DNA from 4 places in the Methylosinus sp. LW3 genome. Region 3 is predicted to be linked to each of the others. Evidence: predicted binding sites of a transcription regulator. Region 3 holds the regulator's gene; each other region holds the start of a gene.
The links. The regulator PhoB, encoded in region 3, activates phosphate uptake and scavenging genes when phosphate is short. The targets are predictions, from matches to a motif close to TGTCATNNANCTGTCAT.
Positions count from the first base shown of each region.

Region 1: METLW3_RS0111690 (DUF465 domain-containing protein) is a predicted target of PhoB. The motif match lies at 1,988-2,004, and genes of this name have one in related genera.
Region 2: METLW3_RS26825 (esterase-like activity of phytase family protein) is a predicted target of PhoB. The motif match lies at 2,003-2,019, and genes of this name have one in related genera.
Region 4: pstS (phosphate ABC transporter substrate-binding protein PstS) is a predicted target of PhoB. The motif match lies at 1,410-1,426, and genes of this name have one in related genera.

Region 1 covers NZ_AZUO01000001.1:2,302,421-2,306,626, reverse strand. The annotation lists gene METLW3_RS0111700 (hypothetical protein) at 1-179, opposite strand, end outside; gene METLW3_RS0111695 (protein adenylyltransferase SelO) at 190-1,626, opposite strand; gene METLW3_RS0111690 (DUF465 domain-containing protein) at 1,789-1,968, opposite strand; tRNA gene METLW3_RS0111685 (tRNA-Val) at 2,235-2,309, shown strand; gene METLW3_RS0111680 (MucR family transcriptional regulator) at 2,586-3,053, shown strand; gene METLW3_RS0111675 (polysaccharide biosynthesis tyrosine autokinase) at 3,108-4,206, opposite strand, start outside.
Region 2 covers NZ_AZUO01000001.1:1,913,549-1,917,754, reverse strand. The annotation lists gene METLW3_RS0109750 (ATP-binding protein) at 1-182, shown strand, start outside; gene METLW3_RS0109745 (hypothetical protein) at 186-398, opposite strand; gene METLW3_RS0109740 (dienelactone hydrolase family protein) at 456-1,145, opposite strand; gene METLW3_RS0109735 (hypothetical protein) at 1,314-1,505, shown strand; gene METLW3_RS0109730 (hypothetical protein) at 1,618-1,932, shown strand; gene METLW3_RS26825 (esterase-like activity of phytase family protein) at 2,064-4,206, shown strand, end outside.
Region 3 covers NZ_AZUO01000001.1:461,154-465,359, reverse strand. The annotation lists gene pstB (phosphate ABC transporter ATP-binding protein PstB) at 1-411, shown strand, start outside; gene phoU (phosphate signaling complex protein PhoU) at 442-1,167, shown strand; gene phoB (phosphate regulon transcriptional regulator PhoB) at 1,164-1,907, shown strand; gene hpnE (hydroxysqualene dehydroxylase HpnE) at 2,102-3,346, opposite strand; gene hpnD (presqualene diphosphate synthase HpnD) at 3,343-4,206, opposite strand; gene hpnC (squalene synthase HpnC) at 4,203-4,206, opposite strand, start outside.
Region 4 covers NZ_AZUO01000001.1:1,940,987-1,945,192, reverse strand. The annotation lists gene aat (leucyl/phenylalanyl-tRNA--protein transferase) at 1-112, shown strand, start outside; gene METLW3_RS26830 (DUF2155 domain-containing protein) at 84-758, opposite strand; gene METLW3_RS0109870 (NADH:ubiquinone oxidoreductase subunit NDUFA12) at 876-1,283, opposite strand; gene pstS (phosphate ABC transporter substrate-binding protein PstS) at 1,525-2,571, shown strand; gene METLW3_RS0109860 (FAD-dependent oxidoreductase) at 2,623-3,840, shown strand; gene METLW3_RS0109855 (hypothetical protein) at 3,821-4,206, opposite strand, start outside.

The DNA of each region.
Region 1 (4,206 bases), 1.8 Mb from region 3:
CGCTGCAGCGACAGCCGCACGGAGACGACGGTCTGGCCGGGATGCGCGCGCAAATGCGCTTCGTCATAGCGACGGAAGAAGCAGGCCCCGCTCGGCGGGATTTTGTCGATCAGCAGATTTTTGGCGGCGGCGGCGCTCGAAAGAGCGAGAGACAGAGAGACGCATAGCGAGCGCTTCATTTTCCGAACGTCATCCCCCGGCAGGCGCCGGCGCATAGGCTTCACGCATGGAGGCGATCTGTGCGACCTTCTCGGCGAGCGCGCTCCAATCGTCACGCTCGGCGATATGCGCCCAGATCGATTCGACCTCTTCGATCAGCATAGTGCAGGGGACGGGGCGACGGAAATAGGGATGGTCGAGATTGGCGGCCGGCGATGTCTCATGCGCGGCGAGCGCCTCGCGCAGCCCTTGGAATTCCGGCGCGTCATAGGCCGCCGCCTCCGGGCTAGCGGCGGCGCGTTCGCGGCTCGCCATGCCGCCGCGCCAATCGAAGAATGTCTGCTCATAGGGCGCTTGCGTCTTGCCGAGAAACTCCAGCAATCCTTTGGCGAGAGCGGCGTCCTGCTCGGGATCGTCCGCCGGCAGCAGGCCGAAGCGATCGAGCAGAGCGAGCTGGAACTCGCGCTGGAGGACGGCCTGATAGCCGCCGAGAATCTGCTCGGCGCGCTGCAGCCCGACATGCGGCAGAATGGTCTCGGCGAGGCGGGTGAGATTCCAGCCGAGCGCGCCCGGCTGGCGGCCGAAGGAATAGAGCCCACTGTCGTCGAAATAGGCCGCTGTGAATTGCGGATCATAGCGCGGCGCGAAGCGCCACGGCCCATAGTCGAAGCTCTCGCCGGTGACGTTGATATTGTCCGAGTTGAGCACGCCATGGACGAAGCCCGCGGCCATATAGCGCGCGCCGAGCCGCGCCACGCGCGCGCCGACGCGCTCGAGAAAAGCGCCGGCGCGGCTTTCCGACGGCTCGCCGGCCAGCTCGGGAAAATAATTGGCGACGCAATAGTCGATGAGCCGTCCGAGCGCTTCCTGGTCGTCGAGATGGGCGAGGCGCTGAAACGTGCCGATCCGAATATGGGAATGGGAGAGCCGCACCAGCACGCTGGAGCGCGTCGGCGACGGCTCGTCGCCGCGATAGAGCGGCTCGCCGGTCTCGATCAGGCTGAAGCTCTTGGAGGTGTCGACGCCCTGCGCCTCCAGCATCTCCGTGGCGAGAATCTCGCGCATGCCGCCTTTCAACGTGAGCTTGCCGTCGCCCTGGCGCGACCAGGGCGTGCGACCGGAGCCTTTTGTGCCGAGATCGAGCAGTCGGCCGTCCGCGGCGTCGCGCAATTGCGTGAACAGAAAGCCGCGGCCGTCGCCAATGTCCGGATTGTAGGTGCGGAACTGATGGCCGTGATAGCGCAGCGCCAGCGGCTGCGGAAAGCCGCCGGGCAGGGGCTCGAAACGGCCGAGATGGGCGATCCATTCCTCTTCCGTCAGCGTATCCAGACCGACGCGCGCCGCCCAGCGCTGATTGCGATAGCGCAGAATATGCTGCGGAAAGCGGGCGGGCTCGACACGGTCGAAGAAGCCGTCGCCGAGCGTGGCGTGGAGGGTCTCGGCGCGATAGCGCGGGGAAGGGGGCATGGGGTTCTCGGCTCTCGCTTTGGCAGAAGATTCTGCGACCAGAGACGCCCCGAAGCAAGCCGGGCGCCCGCGCGGGCCGAAGCGAGCGTTGCGGCGCCCTATGCGACAAAAAAGGCGGAGAGCATCTCTCCGCCTCGACGCTAGACCGCTTTCGCAAGCTGTTCAGTGCAGGCTGACGCCTTGCCGCAGCTTGTTGATCTCGTCCTTGAGCTGAAGCTTCTTGCGCTTCAATTCGTGGAGCTTCGAATCGTCGTATCGGGGATGGTGCTGAACCTGATCGATCTCTTTCTTGAGCGCCTGATGGCGGCGTTCGAGCTCGACGAGATGGGTCTGTAGCGACATACGGCGCCTCCTTTGGTTGATGACAGAAGGACGACGCCAGTGTGACATGAATTCCAAGGCCTGCAAGGGGCGAAGACGTCGCGGGCCAATGAATTATTTCGCCCAAAGCCGCTGTTCGCGGAAGGAAATCTTAACGCTTGGGGACGCTGGGGCCGGGGTTTTGCGACAGGGCGTGGAAACTGTCGAAGGGCGCTTGCGCCTCGGCCCGACTGCCATTATACGGGCTTCACTCGCGCCGGACGGAGCAAGCATCCGAACGGCGCCGGGGGCGCGTAGCTCAGCGGGAGAGCACTACGTTGACATCGTAGGGGTCACAGGTTCAATCCCTGTCGCGCCCACCATTCTGATCCACCCTACGCTCGATCCATTCCGCCGCCCGATGACGAAAATCGCATCGGGCGAAATTTTTTGTCGGTCACGCGACGTCTCGTTCCTTGCCTAGCCTCGCCGCGCCGATATTCGGCGGGCTTTCTATTTCAATTCGACGTTCTGCGGCCTATATCATCGAAATTGAGCTTGTTACTCGAGCCGAATCTGTCGCCGAGGGAAGTCGCTGATTGCCTTCGAATTCGATATCGGCTCCAATAGAAAAAGATTCGACCGAGGAGGGAAAGGCCATGTCCGAAGCCGAAGACAAAGCGCTCGTCGCGCAGATACTCTCTTCCTATCTTTCGAATAATACTGTTGCGCCTCTCGACCTTCCTTCTGTCATCGCAGCTGTGAAAAAAGCCTTCGGCGGCGCCGACGCCGAGACGTCGAATGCAACGGACGGCGAGGCCAAGCAGTGGCGGCCTGCCGTTCCGGTGAAGAAATCCGTCACAGCGGATGCGATTACTTGCCTTTGTTGTGGTGAGCCGTTCAAATCCTTGAAGCGTCATCTTCAGGCCGAGCACAAGCTGACGCCGGATGATTATCGCGCCGCATTCGATCTAAAGAGCGATTATCCGATCGTCGCGCCCAATTACGCTGCGCAGCGCTCGGCTCTGGCCAAATCGCTCGGCCTCGGCCGCAAGCCGGCGGCGAAGACCGTTTCCGCCGCGAAGAAGCGCGGCGCGCCGCTGCGCAAGGCCGCCGCCGAGGCCTGACGGCGAGGTCTGACGGAAAGCCGCGCCGCGGGTGAGCTCGTCCGCCGGCGCGTCTCACTCGGCGTGATAGGCGTCGAAGGCGCCTCCGCCCGCATAGGGCGAATAGGCGTAGGGGCCATATTTGCGCGCCTTCGCCTCGATCACCAGATTGAGCGCGACGCCCGCTATTCTGCCGCGATCGGGAAGCCGCTCGATCGCATGAGCGACGGTTTCGCGCGGCGTCGCCGCCCAGCGAATGACGACGACAGTCTTATCGACGAGTCCGGCGATGAGAATCGGATCGACGACGGGGCCGATCGGCGGCGTGTCGACGATGACGAGATCGAAGCTCCCGCGCACCGCGGCCATGAGCGTTTTCATCTTCTCGGAGGCGAGCAGATCGGCGGGCGCCTGTATCTCGCCGCCGGCCGGAAGAACCCATAGTCCCCGCTTCTCTTCGAAGAAGATCGCGGCTCCCGGGCTCGCGGAGCCGATGAGCAGCTCGACGAGGCCGGGCCTCTGCTCGGCGCGGAAGAGCTTGGACGCGGCGCGGCGGCGCAGATCGGCGTCGATCAGCAGCGTGCGCAGGCCCGATTGCGCGGCGGAGGCGGCGATCGCCGCGGCGATCGTCGTCGTTCCTTCGCCGGGGACGGCGGAGGCGAGCTGAATCAGCTTGGGGGGATCGTCCACATCGCTCATGGCGATGGCGCTGCGCAGCGCGCGGAGCCCCTCGCTGGCGCGCGACAGAGGTTTTGCGCGCACGAGATCGACGAGGGCGGGGGCGCTCGAGGCGATTTTGGGAATGGAGCCGAGCAGAGGCAGACCGAGCGTCGTCTCGATCTGCGCCATCGTCGTGAAGCCCGTGTCCGCCAATTCGCAGGCATAAGCGGCGCCGAGCCCGAAGAGGGCGCCGAGCGCCAGCGCGATCAGCAGCGTCTGCTCGGCGTCGGGCCAGGACGGGGCGTTCGGCGTGAGCGCAGGCGATATGATTCGTGCGTCGCGCGGCTCGAATTTGGCTTGCTGCTCGACTAGGCGCGCGCGGCGCATCGTCTCATCGAGAAGCTTGCGATCGGCCGCGGCGGCGCGCTCCAGCTCGTTGAGCCGGGCGAGCCGCTCCTTGCCGCGATCCTCGGACTCGGAAATCTCGCGAAGCGCCGTATCCGCGGCCTCGCTG
Region 2 (4,206 bases), 1.5 Mb from region 3:
AGCGGCGAGAAGACGCCTTTCGGCCCTTCTACCGGCTGGACGAGTCGCGCAATCAGGACGAGAGCCATTCGGGCCTCGGCCTCGCCATTGCGCGCGACATCATGCGCTCGCATGGCGGCGAGGTGACGCTCGATGGCTCGCCGCTCGGCGGCTTGCGCGCGACCGTCACCTTGCCGGTGTGACGGTCAGCCCTCCGCCGGACAGGGGATTTCCTTCGTCACGCCTTCCAGAAAGGCCTTCATGCCGCAATTGGCGCGCAGGGGGCTCGGCTTCTGATTGCCTTCCCAGGTCAGGAAGGTGACGATCCCGCGCGGATTGATGGCGATCACCTTGTATCGCTCCGGTCCGCGGGTCGCATAGCATTTGCCTTCTTTTATGTCCTCGGCGGTCAGGGCCATGTTCTGATCTCCTTTCGCAATGTGCCTGACCTCGTCCCGCAAGAGCCGTGCCGAGCCTCAATGCGCGTGATCGTGATCGTCGTGGTCATGATCGTGATCGTCCTCATGCGCCGCGCTCTTCTTGTGCACGACATGCTCGGTGAGGAAATCGCCCGCGGCGATCACCCCGTCATCGTCCATCGCATGCTCGAGACCCTTGCGCGTCATCGACAGGACCTTGGCGCCCTGCCCTGTGAGAGCGGCCTTAGTCTCGCGCACGGCGGCGAGCGGCGCGATGGCGTCGGCGTCGCCATGGATCAGCAGCACGGGCGGCGCGCCATCAGGGCCGATGGACGGCGCCGCGCCATAGGGACCGCCGGCAAAGGCGACCACCGCCGCCGCCGGCCCCGGCCGCGCGACGCCGGCGAGCAGCGAGAGGGTCGCTCCTTGCGAGAAGCCGACCAGCGCCAGATGCGAGGCGGGCAGCCGGCGCTTGGCCAGCGCCGCCTCGAGAAAGCGCTCGAGCGCCGCCAGCCCTTTAGCGAGCCCCTCTGGATCAGCGGCGTCGAACCAGCGCTTCACGCCATCGGCGCCGGCGGGCGCCTCGGCGGAGAGAAACTCGGCCTTTGGCATGGTCGGCGCCCAATTGAGCGCATGATCGACCATGGTTTGGCCGTCGGCGCCCTCCCCATGCAGCATCACGACGAGAAAAGCGGGCTTGCCGCAGGAGAGAGCGGCCAGCGCCGGCCCTTCCACAATGTCGGTCATGGGGTGCGTCCTCCGTGCGCCGGCGCCCCCGCCGGCCAAAAAGGGAGGTTCAATAAGCGTGCCGCCGCATGTCTCGGCATATGGCGCCCAATCTGCTTCATCGTCGCCGCGCCGGAGACGGACCGGCGCACCGTGAGACCCAACACAAAGCAACAGGAGGAGGACCGCGTGGCGGACTACAAAGTGACGGTCGAGGAGCAGGCCGACGGAAAATGGGCCTGTTTCCTGCACGTGCCGGGTGAGGAGCCGTATAATCTCGGCAAGTCGTTCAAGAGCGAGGACCGCGCGGACGCCTGGCTGACCGTCGGCGAGGCGACGACGGCGATCGATATGGCGGTGGCCAAGCTCACCAAGAAGTGAGCGAGCGGTAAGGGCCGCGACGCGCGCCTGTCGGATATCCGACAGGCGTTCCCGGCCCTTCGTCCATTTTGTCCCGCGCCGCCGAAGCCGCGCGCACCAAGGAGCGAAAAAAATGGCCGTTGATTTGAAGGGCGATTGGACCGACGCCGACATTGCGAAGCTCATCGGCTCGGTCGTCGACGACCGCGACTGGCGGCTCGAGGTCAGCACCGACGGAATCGCCTCGCTCGTCGACAAGACGGCGCATCCGACCGACGACGCCTATGACAACACGCTCCACTGCTTCCTCGAGACATGGATGCAGGGAACGGATTTCGTCGGCCCTTCGGCCGCCGGCGACAAGGATCTCGTCGGCAAGGTCGCCAAGGCGCTGCGCGAGAACTACCCGACACTCAAGGGCCTCAAATTCGTCTACGTGTCCTTGTGACGCTCGCGCATCGTGGCGCAAAGGCCACAGCGTGAAAATGTTTCCGCTCTGTTAACGATCGTGGCCAGACTGTCACCGAATCGTTAACAGGCGGCCATAGACCTCCGGCCAAGCTAAAGCCGGGGGATAAAATGCCTTTTCGTTACTGGTTGCTCGCGTCCATCTCGACGCTCGCGCTTCACGGCGCCGCAATGGCGCAGACCTATCGTACGCCCAATATCGTCGCCAATGACGGCGCCGCCTCCGTCGGCCTGGGTGGCGTGACCTTCACCAATCAAGGTCTCGTCGGAACCGGACGTCTTCCGGCGGGGACGATCGACTTCCTCGGCGACACGCTCGGCTCCTTCTCGAGCCTCGCCATCGACCCTTATTCCTGGCGGCGCAGCGGCTCGACTTTCGTCGCGACCATGCTCGCCCTGCCCGACCGCGGCCTCAACGATCCCGCCAATGGCGTCTTCTCCGATTATGCGGGACGGCTGCTGCGCTTCAACATCGCCTTCTCGCCCTATTCGGGCGCGAATCTCCCCGCCTCCACCAGCTCGCAGAATCAGGTGCAGATGACGCCCGACGGCGGCGTCCTGCTGCGCGACAATCAGGGCAAGACATTCACCGGCGCCGATTCTGGGTCGGGAGCCGTCAATCTCTTCGGCCGCCTCACGCCGAGCCCTTCCGCTGGCTCGATCGGCGCCGGCAAGCTATCGCTCGACGCCGAGGGGCTGGCCTTCAAGACCGACCGCAGCTTCTACGTCAGCGACGAATACGGCCCGTCGATCTTTTATTTCGACGCCAATGGCAATCTCGTCGGCTCGGTCGGAATTCCCTCGGCGCTGCTGCCGCGGACCAATGGCGCGATCGACTTCAATTCGACAGTCGCGCCGACGACTGGACGCCGCAACAATCAGGGGCTCGAGGCGGTCTCGGTCAGCCCGGACGGCAACCGGCTGTTCGCGATCCTGCAGAGCGCGACGATGCAGGATCAGGCCTCTGGACAGCAGACGCGCAACAATACGCGCATCCTGGTCTATGATATTTCGCTCAATCCGACGCCGGCGGCGCCGATCGAGACCTATGTGCTGCAGCTGCCGACCTACAGGCTGAACGGCGATGGCGGCAGCGCCAATCGCACCGCGGCGCAGAGCGAGATGGTGGCGCTCAACGACAAGCAGTTCCTCGTGCTGGCGCGCGACGGAACCGGCCAGGGTCCGGCGGGCGGCAATCCGATCATGGTCAAATCCATCTATCTCGTCGACATCGGCAATGCGACCAATATCGCCGGCACGGCCGCCGATACGACGGCGGGCGGCCAGGTCGCGCCCAATGGCGTGCTGAATCCGGCGATCACGCCGGCGCAGTCGGTCGAGCTCGTGAACATGCTCAACACGACGCAGCTCGCCCGCTTCGGCCTCAATCTGAACAATGGCGCGCCCGGCCAGTCGGCGCAGTCGCAGCTCACTCTGGCGGAGAAATGGGAGGGCATGGCGCTCGTCCCGACGCTCGTCGAGGGCCGGCCGAACGACTTCTACCTCTTCGTCTCCAACGACAATGATTTCACCACGACCAATGGCGTGATGCAGGGCCAGAGCTATAACTCCGGCCAGAACAACGACAATATGGTCCTCGTCTATAAGCTCACCCTGCCGACCGCCGTCGATCCGCTGTTCCTCAAATCCATGCGCGATACGACGCCCCAGGTGCTCGGACGCATCGACGCCGGCGCTCTCGGCCTCGCCTCGAGCGCCGCCGCGCCGGTCATCGCGCAGCTGCAATCGATTCGACGCGCGCAGAGCGGCGTCTTCGCGGCGCAGGGCCTCTCGACCTGGCTCGGCGGCAATGTCGATTTCGGCCCCACTGCGTCGCGGCCCGGGCTCGACGGCGACCGCACGCTCTATGGCGGCTCCTTCGGCGTCGATTATGGCTGGAAGGAGATTCGCGTGGGCGTCGCGGCGACGGTGCGCGCAGGCCAATATGGCGGCGGCGCGCTCGGCTATTTCGACATTTCGCCGACCGTCTCGCCGAGCCTCTACGCCGGCTATTTCGGCGATCTCTTCTATCTGCACGGAACGGCGACCTTCTCGCCGGACGTCGGCTTCTCCGACATTCGCCGCCTCGGCGCCTATGGGCTCACCGGCGTCGGCCGCACCAGCGTCGATTCTTACGCGTTCGGCGGCGAGATCGGCGCCAAGCTGAAGCTCGACGCCTTCCAATTCACGCCCTTCTTCGGCGTGACGCAGACCCATGCGACCATTCGCGGCTATACGGAGAGCGGGGCGGCCG
Region 3 (4,206 bases):
TCGCGCAGCGAGCTCGACGGGCGCGTCGAGGCGGCGCTGCGCGGCGCGGCGCTGTGGGACGAGGTGCGCGACAAGCTGAATTCGAGCGGCCTCGGCCTCTCGGGCGGCCAGCAGCAGCGCCTGTGCATCGCGCGCACCGTCGCCATTCAGCCGGAGGTGATCCTCTTCGACGAGCCCTGCTCGGCGCTGGACCCCATCTCGACCGCGAAGATCGAGGAGCTCATCGACGAAATGTCGGAGCGCTACACGATCGCCATCGTCACCCACAACATGCAGCAGGCGGCGCGCGTCTCCGATTTCACCGCCTTCATGTATCTCGGCGATCTCGTCGAATTCGGCGAGACCAATAATCTCTTCACCGCGCCGCAGAACAAGAAGACGCAGGACTATATCACCGGCCGCTTCGGCTGAGCGCGCATCGCGCACGAGGACATTGAGACCATGAGCGAACATATCGTCAGCTCCTATGACCGCGACCTCGAAGTGCTCGGCCGCAGAATCGCCGAGATGGGAGGCATCGCCGAGAAAATGCTCGCCGAAGCCATGGATGCGCTCGCCAATTTCGACATTGAGCTCGCCCATCGCGTCGTCGCCACCGATCAGCGCCTCGACGCGCTGCAGCGGGAGATAGAGGAGAACGCCATCCTCACCATCGCGCGGCGGCAGCCGCTCGCTATCGATCTGCGCGAATGCATCGCCGCTATGCGCATCGCCGCCGATCTCGAGCGGGTCGGCGATCTCGCCAAGAGCATCGCCAAGCGCACGGTGAAAATCCTCTCCGAGGCGCGCGTGCCGCGCGCCGTCATCGGCCTCAAGACGATGGCGGAAGTCGCCGCCATACAGCTGAAGGACGTGCTCGACGCCTACGCCCAGCGCGATGTCGAGCGCGCCCGCGCCGTGTGGACCAACGACAGCGAGCTCGACGCGCTGGAAGATTCGGTGTTCCGCGATCTCCTCACCTTCATGATGGAGGACCCGCGCAACATCTCCTTCTGCACGCATCTGCTGTTCTGCTCGAAGAACATAGAGCGCATCGGCGATCACACCACCAATGTCGCCGAGACAATCGTCTATCTCGTCACTGGCGAGGCGATGCCGACCGACCGCCCCAAAGGCAAATCGGCGAGCCTTCCCGCCAGCGCGGAACCGGATGAGCCTACGAAATGAATGAAATCCGCGTCGCCGCTCCGCGCGAGGCGCCGCACGACCGCGCGCCGCGCATACTCGTCGTCGAGGACGACGCGGCGCTGGCGCTGCTGCTCGGCTATAATCTCGAGGCCGAGGGCTTTCTCGTCGAGCATATAGAGCGCGGCGACGAGGCGGAGATCCGTCTCTCCGAATCGCAGCCCGATCTCGTTATTCTCGACTGGATGCTGCCCGGCGTCTCCGGCCTCGAGATCTGCCGACGGCTGCGCGCGCGCGACGACACGCGCAGCATGCCGATCATCATGCTCACCGCGCGCGGCGACGAGAATGAGCGCGTGCGCGGCCTCTCCATCGGCGCCGACGATTATGTGGTGAAGCCCTTCTCGCCGCCGGAGCTGATGGCGCGCGTGCATGCGCTGCTGCGCCGCGCGCGGCCGGAGCGCGTGGCGACGCGGCTCGTCGCCGGCGACATAGACCTCGACCGCGAGACGCGCCGCGTGAAGCGCGGCGGGCGCGAGATTCATCTCGGCCCGACGGAGTTCCGTCTGCTGGAATATCTGATGGAAAAACCCGGCCGCGTCTTCTCGCGCGCGCAATTGCTCGACAGCGTGTGGGGGCTCTCGGCGGAGATCGACGAGCGCACCGTCGACGTGCATGTCGGCCGCCTGCGCAAGGCGATTATCCGCGGCCGCGAGAAGGACCCGATCCGCACCGTGCGCGGCACCGGCTATTCCTTCGACGAGACTTTTGGAAGGAATTGAGGGGCGATGCGAGCCTGAAGGCTCGCGGTCCAGGGGGCGCTTTGGATCGCGAGCCTTCAGGCTCGCTTTTGTCTGCACGCGCTCCCTCTGCCCATCGTCATTGCGAGCGCAGCGAAGCAATCCAGAGCCGTGGGGCGGTCCCTGGATCGCGTCGTCGCTACGCTCCTCGCGATGACGGCGGCGGCGGGCTCGACCTATGAACGCCCCGCCAGCTCCGCCGCGCGATAGCCCGACCTTATCGCGCCCTCGATCGTCGCCGGAAGGCCGGTCGCAGTCCAATCGCCGGCGAGGAAGAGATTGCGCCACCCCGTCACAGCGCCGGGGCGGCGCTGCTGCTGCGCCGGCGTCGCGGCGAAAGTGGCGCGCTTTTCCTTGACGATCTGCCATTGCGGCAGCTCCACCGGCAGGCCCGTGGCGGCGGCTGCCTCGGCCCATATGCGCTCGGCGAGGCTCTCGCGGGAATCGTCCATCAACCGATCGGCGCCGCTGATCGTCACCGAGAGCCTGTCCTCGAAAGCGAACAGCCATTCGGTGAGCGAGCCGATCATGCCGAGCAGCGCCGGCTGCCCCGGCGGCGGCGCGATCTTGAAATGCGCATTGACGATGCCGCGGAAATCATCCGGCGCGACGAGGCCCGGAACGAGCTCCTGCGCCGCCCAGGGCGGGACGGCGAGCGCGACGCTGTCATTCTCGCCGAGCGCGATTTTCTCGTCGCCGAAATCGAGCGCTGTGGCGCGCTCGCCGGAAAATTCGATTCCCTTCAGCCGCGCGGCGAAGCGCGGCGCGGCGCCACGCGCGGCGAGAGCGCTCAGCGCCGGCTCGATGAACGCCGTCCCGAGCCCGCGCCGCGCGACCAGCGGACGGCAAGCGGCGCCGCCAGCGGCCAGCGTCTCGCGCAGCACGGCGGCGGCGAGCGCGGCGGAGGAGCAGCGCGGCTCCGTATTGAGCGCGGAGAGCAGCACCGGCCCCCACAGCCGCTCATAGAGCACGCCCGAGCAATTCATCGCCTCGCCGATGGTCGCGCCCTTTTTGGCGAGGAGAATGCCGATCGCGCCGAGATAATCCGCAGGCGCCGTGCCGGGCACGCGGCGATCCGCCACGAAAATCCACCAGGGCAGGCGCGAGGCGTTCGGCCTCATGCGCCAGCGCGTTCCGTCGCGCGTGTCCAAAAAGTCGAAGGCGCATTCCTTCGGCCCGACCAGCTCATCCACCGAGCCGATGCGGCGGGCGTAATCCAGCGCCGTGGCGTTGCCGGAGAGCAGCAGATGATTGCCATTGTCGATGACGAGATCGAGGCTGGAATCATAATAGGACCGGCAGCGCCCGCCCGCCATGCGCGCGGCTTCATAGAGCGCGACGCTGCGGCCCTCGTCGGTCAGACGAATGGCGCAGGAGAGGCCGGCGAGACCCGCGCCGATGATATGCGTCGTTCCGCTCACGTCAGCGCGAATCTCAGCAGGGCCAGCAGGACTTTCGTCCGCGAGGCGGAGACCGGCGCGCGCGGCGGCGCGAAGCCGCGCGCCACCAGACGATCGAGAACCGAGCGATAGGCCGTCGCCATCAGATAGGGCGCCTTCACCGCGCGCTGCGGCGAGACGCGCATCAGCAGCTCCGATTCCGCGTAATGCTTGCGCGCGCGCTCGGCCACTGCAGCGCAGACTTGCTGAAGGCCGGGGTGCGCCAGCACCGCGCCGCGCGAGAAATCGGCGACGCCCGCGGCCTCCAGCGCCTCGCGCGGGAGATAGAGCCGCCCGCGCGCCTCGTCCTCGTCGAGATCGCGCAGAATATTGGTGAGCTGCAAGGCGCGGCCCATGTGATAGGCGAGCATGCGCGCCTTGGTCGGCAGCGCGCCGCCGGCGCTCTCCGCCTCATCGGCAAGGCCGAAGACCCTCACCGAGAGCCGCCCCACCGCGCTCGCCACATGATCGCAATAGAGATCGAGCCGATCCCATTCCGGCGCGCGAATATCCTCCACGACATCCATGGCCATGCCGTCGATGACCGCCTCGAAATCGGCGCGCTCGAGGCCGAAGCGGCGCACCGGCCGCGCCAGATCGGCGCAACGCTTATGCGTGCGGCCGGCGTAGAGCGCGTCGAGATCGCGCCGCCAATCGTCGAGCTGGGAGAGGCGCAAAGCGCGATCGCCCTCCTCATCCGCAATGTCGTCGACGGCGCGGCAGAAGCCATAGATCGCATACATTGCGTCGCGCCGCTCGGGCTCGAGAATGCGCATGGCGAGATAGAAAGAGCTTTTCGCGGCGACCCGCGGCGCCTCGGGGGCGATCGTCTCCATGCTCAT
Region 4 (4,206 bases), 1.5 Mb from region 3:
CCCTGCCCGTTTCGCCGCCTGGCCGGACGACGCGCCCGTTCCCGGCCGCGAGATCGTCGCGATTCTGCGGCCGGAGCCACAGCTCAGAACGGAAAAGGCGAAGGCGCCGTAGCGGGCGCCGGCTCCTGCGCGGGCTGCTTCTTTTTCTTCTTCTTGGGCTTTTCGGCCGGAGCCGCGGCCGCTGGCTCGGCGCTCTCCGGGGCCTTCGCGGCCTCTGGCGGAACCGAATCGCGCGGGCCGATCGGCGCGGCCTCGACCGGAACGGGCGCGACCGGCTCGACCTTGCGAGAGCGGGAGCGCTTCTTCTCCGGCGCAGGGACGGCAGTGGCCGCCGCCGCAGGATCGGCCGCCGGCGCCTGAACGATCTCCTTGCCGCCGCGGCAATCGACCAGCCAAACGTCATAGACCGGGTGCTCGACGCCATGCAGGCCTGGGCTCGCTGCGAACATCCAGCCGGAGAAAATCCGCTTGGCGTCGTTCTTCCCCGTGTCCTGCTCGTCGACCTCGACGAAGCTCGTGGTCTGCGGAGCCTCGGTCTGCGGACGCGTGTTGCAGACGCGCGGCGTCACCTGAAGCGAGCCGAATTGCACGGTCTCGTCTATGGCGACGTCGAAATTGATGATCCGGCCTGTCGTCTTGTCGAGCCCGGCGAAAATGGCGGTGGGATTGCGTATGGGATCCGCGGCCGCCGCGCCGAGGCCGACGAGGAAGGCGGCTCCCGAAAGAGCGAAACGCAGGCGGAAGCAGCGGGAGATCATATCGGCTCTCGTTTCCGATCTCTGGCTCGGGCCAGCCGCCCGCGCCTCATGCGCCGTCGTTGAATAGGAAGAGCGTGGCGGATCGATGGTCGCGGACAGGGCCGCGACCGTCTCGCCTCAAGCCTCGGGGGTCCAGGCCTGATAGTCGCCGCCGGCGGGAGCGCGGCGGCCCTCGGCCAGGATCGAGCCCGGCGGATGATAGGCGGCGGAGGTGCCGGTCAGATTGGGGCGATAGGTCAGCTCCCATTCCTTCGGCTCGTATTTCTCCTGCGTCGGCGGCGTGTCGACCGTGTGGTGCAGCCAGCCGTACCAGCCGGGCGGCGTCGCCGAGCCCTCGGCATAGCCCTTATAGATGACCCAGCGGCGCTCGAAGCCGAGCGCCTTGTCCTTCTTGCCGCCGCGGCGGCGGTAATAGACATTGCCGAACTCATCCGTCCCGACGCGCTCGCCATAGAGCAGCGTCCACAGGCCCGTGCTGAGCGTCGCCCGGTTCCACCAAGTGAAGAAGCGAATGATGTAGGACATGTCGGAAGCGTCCAAGAATGTTTGCGTGGCCCCTTATTGCGTCAAGACAGCGCAATGTCCAGTCGGGCGCGCCACTTCCGCTGCGTGGGCTTTGCTTTTGGCGCGAAGTCGTAGAAAAGGAGGCATGTGACAGAAAGACGACAGCCGTCGCGCCGCCAAGGCGCGCCGCAGAGAGCTGAAACCATTGGCTTCCAGCTCTCGTGGACAAGAGCCACGCGTCGAAATTCCAAGGGACGGCCGCATGATTTCCAAAGCCTCGAGGCTCATTCTTCACGCCGCTCTGGCGGCGATCCTTTCAGTGGGGAGCGCGCGCGCCCTCGATATTTCCGGCGCCGGCGCGACTTTTCCCCTGCCCATCTACGCCAAATGGGCGCAGAGCTATTCGAAAGAAACCGGCAATCGCGTCAATTATCAATCGATCGGCTCGGGCGGCGGCATCCGCCAGATCAAGGCGCGGACAGTCACTTTCGGCGCCTCGGACCAGCCGCTGAGCGCCAAGGAGCTCGACGCAGCCGGGCTCATCCAATGGCCGCAAGTGGTGGGCGGCATCACCCCCGTCGTCAATCTGGACGGGGTCGGCTCCAATGAGCTGGTCCTCGACGGGACCACGCTCGCGCGCATTTTTATCGGCGAAATCAAGCTCTGGAACGATCCGGCGATCCACGCGCTGAACCCGAAGATCGCTCTGCCGGCGACGTCGATCGTCGTCGTGCACCGCTCGGACGGATCGGGCACGACTTTCTGCTTCACCCACTATCTCTCCCGCGTCTCCGCCGATTGGAAGGCGAAGGTGGGCGAGAACGTGGCTGTGGAATGGCCGCTCGGCCTCGGCGCCAAGGGCAATGAGGGCGTCGCCAATAATGTCGCCACCGCCAAAGGCGCGATCGGCTATGTCGAATTCGCCTACGCCAAGCAGAATAAGCTCGCCGCCGTCAGCCTGGTGAATCGCGACGGCAAGATCGTCGCGCCGGGCAAGGAGAGCTTCGAGGCCGCCGCCGCCAATGCCGATTGGGCCGGCGCGCCGGGCTTTTTCCATCTGCTGACCGAGCAGCCGGGCGCGGGCTCCTGGCCGATCGCGGCGGCGACCTTCATTCTGCTGCCGAAGCAGCCGCAGGATGCGGCCGCGGCGCTGGAAGCGCTGAAATTCTTCGACTGGGCTTTCTCCAAGGGCGCCGCGGCGGCCGAGGAGCTGGATTTCGAGCCCATGCCAGCCTCCGTGGTGACGCTGATTCGCAAGAGCTGGGCGGCCAATGTGAAGGATGCGAATGGAAAACCGCTGCTGAACTGACCATAAAGGTCGGCAGCGGCCGCGCGCGGCCTATTCGCACAGGAGCGGCCGATGACGCAGACGATCTCCACGAGATGCTGCGTGGTCGGCGGCGGCCCGGCGGGGCTGATGGCGGGCTTTCTGCTCGCCCGCGCCGGCGTCGAGACGATCGTCCTCGAGAAGCACGCCGATTTCCTGCGCGATTTCCGCGGCGACACGATTCATCCCTCCACGCTTCAGCTGATGTTCGAGCTCGGCCTGCTCGAGGATTTTCTGAAACTGCCCCATCGCAAGGCGTTTCAGCTCTCCGCGGTTTTGGGAGACCGTAAATTCGTCGTCGCCGACTTCCGCGGCCTGCCGACCTTGTGCAAATTCGTCGCCTTCATGCCGCAATGGGATTTTCTCGACTTCATCGCCGGCGAGGCGAAGAAGCTGCCGAATTTCCGCCTGTCGATGAAGACTTCCGCAGAGAGCCTGCTCGAGGAGGGTGGCCGTATCGTCGGCCTGCGCGCCGAGGGGCCGGAGGGGCCGCTCGAGATCAGAGCCGATCTCACCATCGCCGCGGATGGGCGGACCTCGCGAATGCGCGAATCGGCGGGCCTCGCGGTCGAGGATTTCGGCGCGCCCATGGATGTGCTGTGGCTGGAGCTGCGGCGCAAGGCGGATGACCCCGACGAGACCTTCGGCCGCGTTGCGCCGGGCCGCATGGTGGCGATGATCGAGCGCGGCTCCTATTGGCAGATCGGCTATGTGATTCCAAAAGGCGGCGCGCTAGCGCTGAGGAGCCGGCCGATCGGCGAGTTTCGCCGCGCCCTGGCCGACAGCGTTCCCTTTCTCGAGGATCGAGTCGAGGATTTGCGGGATTGGGAGGATGTGAATCTGCTGACCGTGCAGGTCGATCGGCTGAAGAATTGGAGCCGGCCGGGCCTGCTCTGCATCGGCGACGCGGCCCATGCGATGTCGCCGATCGGCGGCGTCGGCATCAATCTCGCGATTCAGGACGCCGTGGCGACCGCCAATCTCCTCGCCGAAAAGCTGCGCGAGGGGACGCTGCGCGACGCGGATGTCGGGGCCGTGCAGAAGCGCCGCGAGCTTCCGGCGCGGATGACGCAACGGCTGCAGCTCTTCATTCAGAATCGCGTGATCCGTAACGTGCTCGCCGCGGACCGGCCCTTCGAGCCGCCGCTGGCCTTGCGGCTTTTGGATATTTTCCCGGCGCTACGGCAATTGCCGGCGCGGCTGATCGGCCTCGGCGTCCGGCCGGAGCACATCAATTCATCGCGCGGATAAAAGCGCCGAAGGCGCGCGGGCCGTCGCCGGTCTTGGCCTTGGCGATCACCTTCAGGCTATCGGCGGCGATCGACCAGAACTCATTGGTGAACCAATTGGCGACATAGATCGTCTTGCCGTCGCGGCTCGCCCCTATGCCTTCCGGATATTCGCCGACCTTCACCTGCGACACCGACGCGAATGTCGAGAGATCGAAGACGCTGACCGATTCGGCATATTGATCGGTGACGAAGCCCCTGCCCTGCGCCAGCGCCACGCAATAGGGCCGCTTGCCGACCTTCACCGTGGCGATGACGCGCCGGCTCGAAAGATCGACGACGCTGACATCATCCGATTCGACATTGGCGGTGTAGGCGCGCTCGCCCT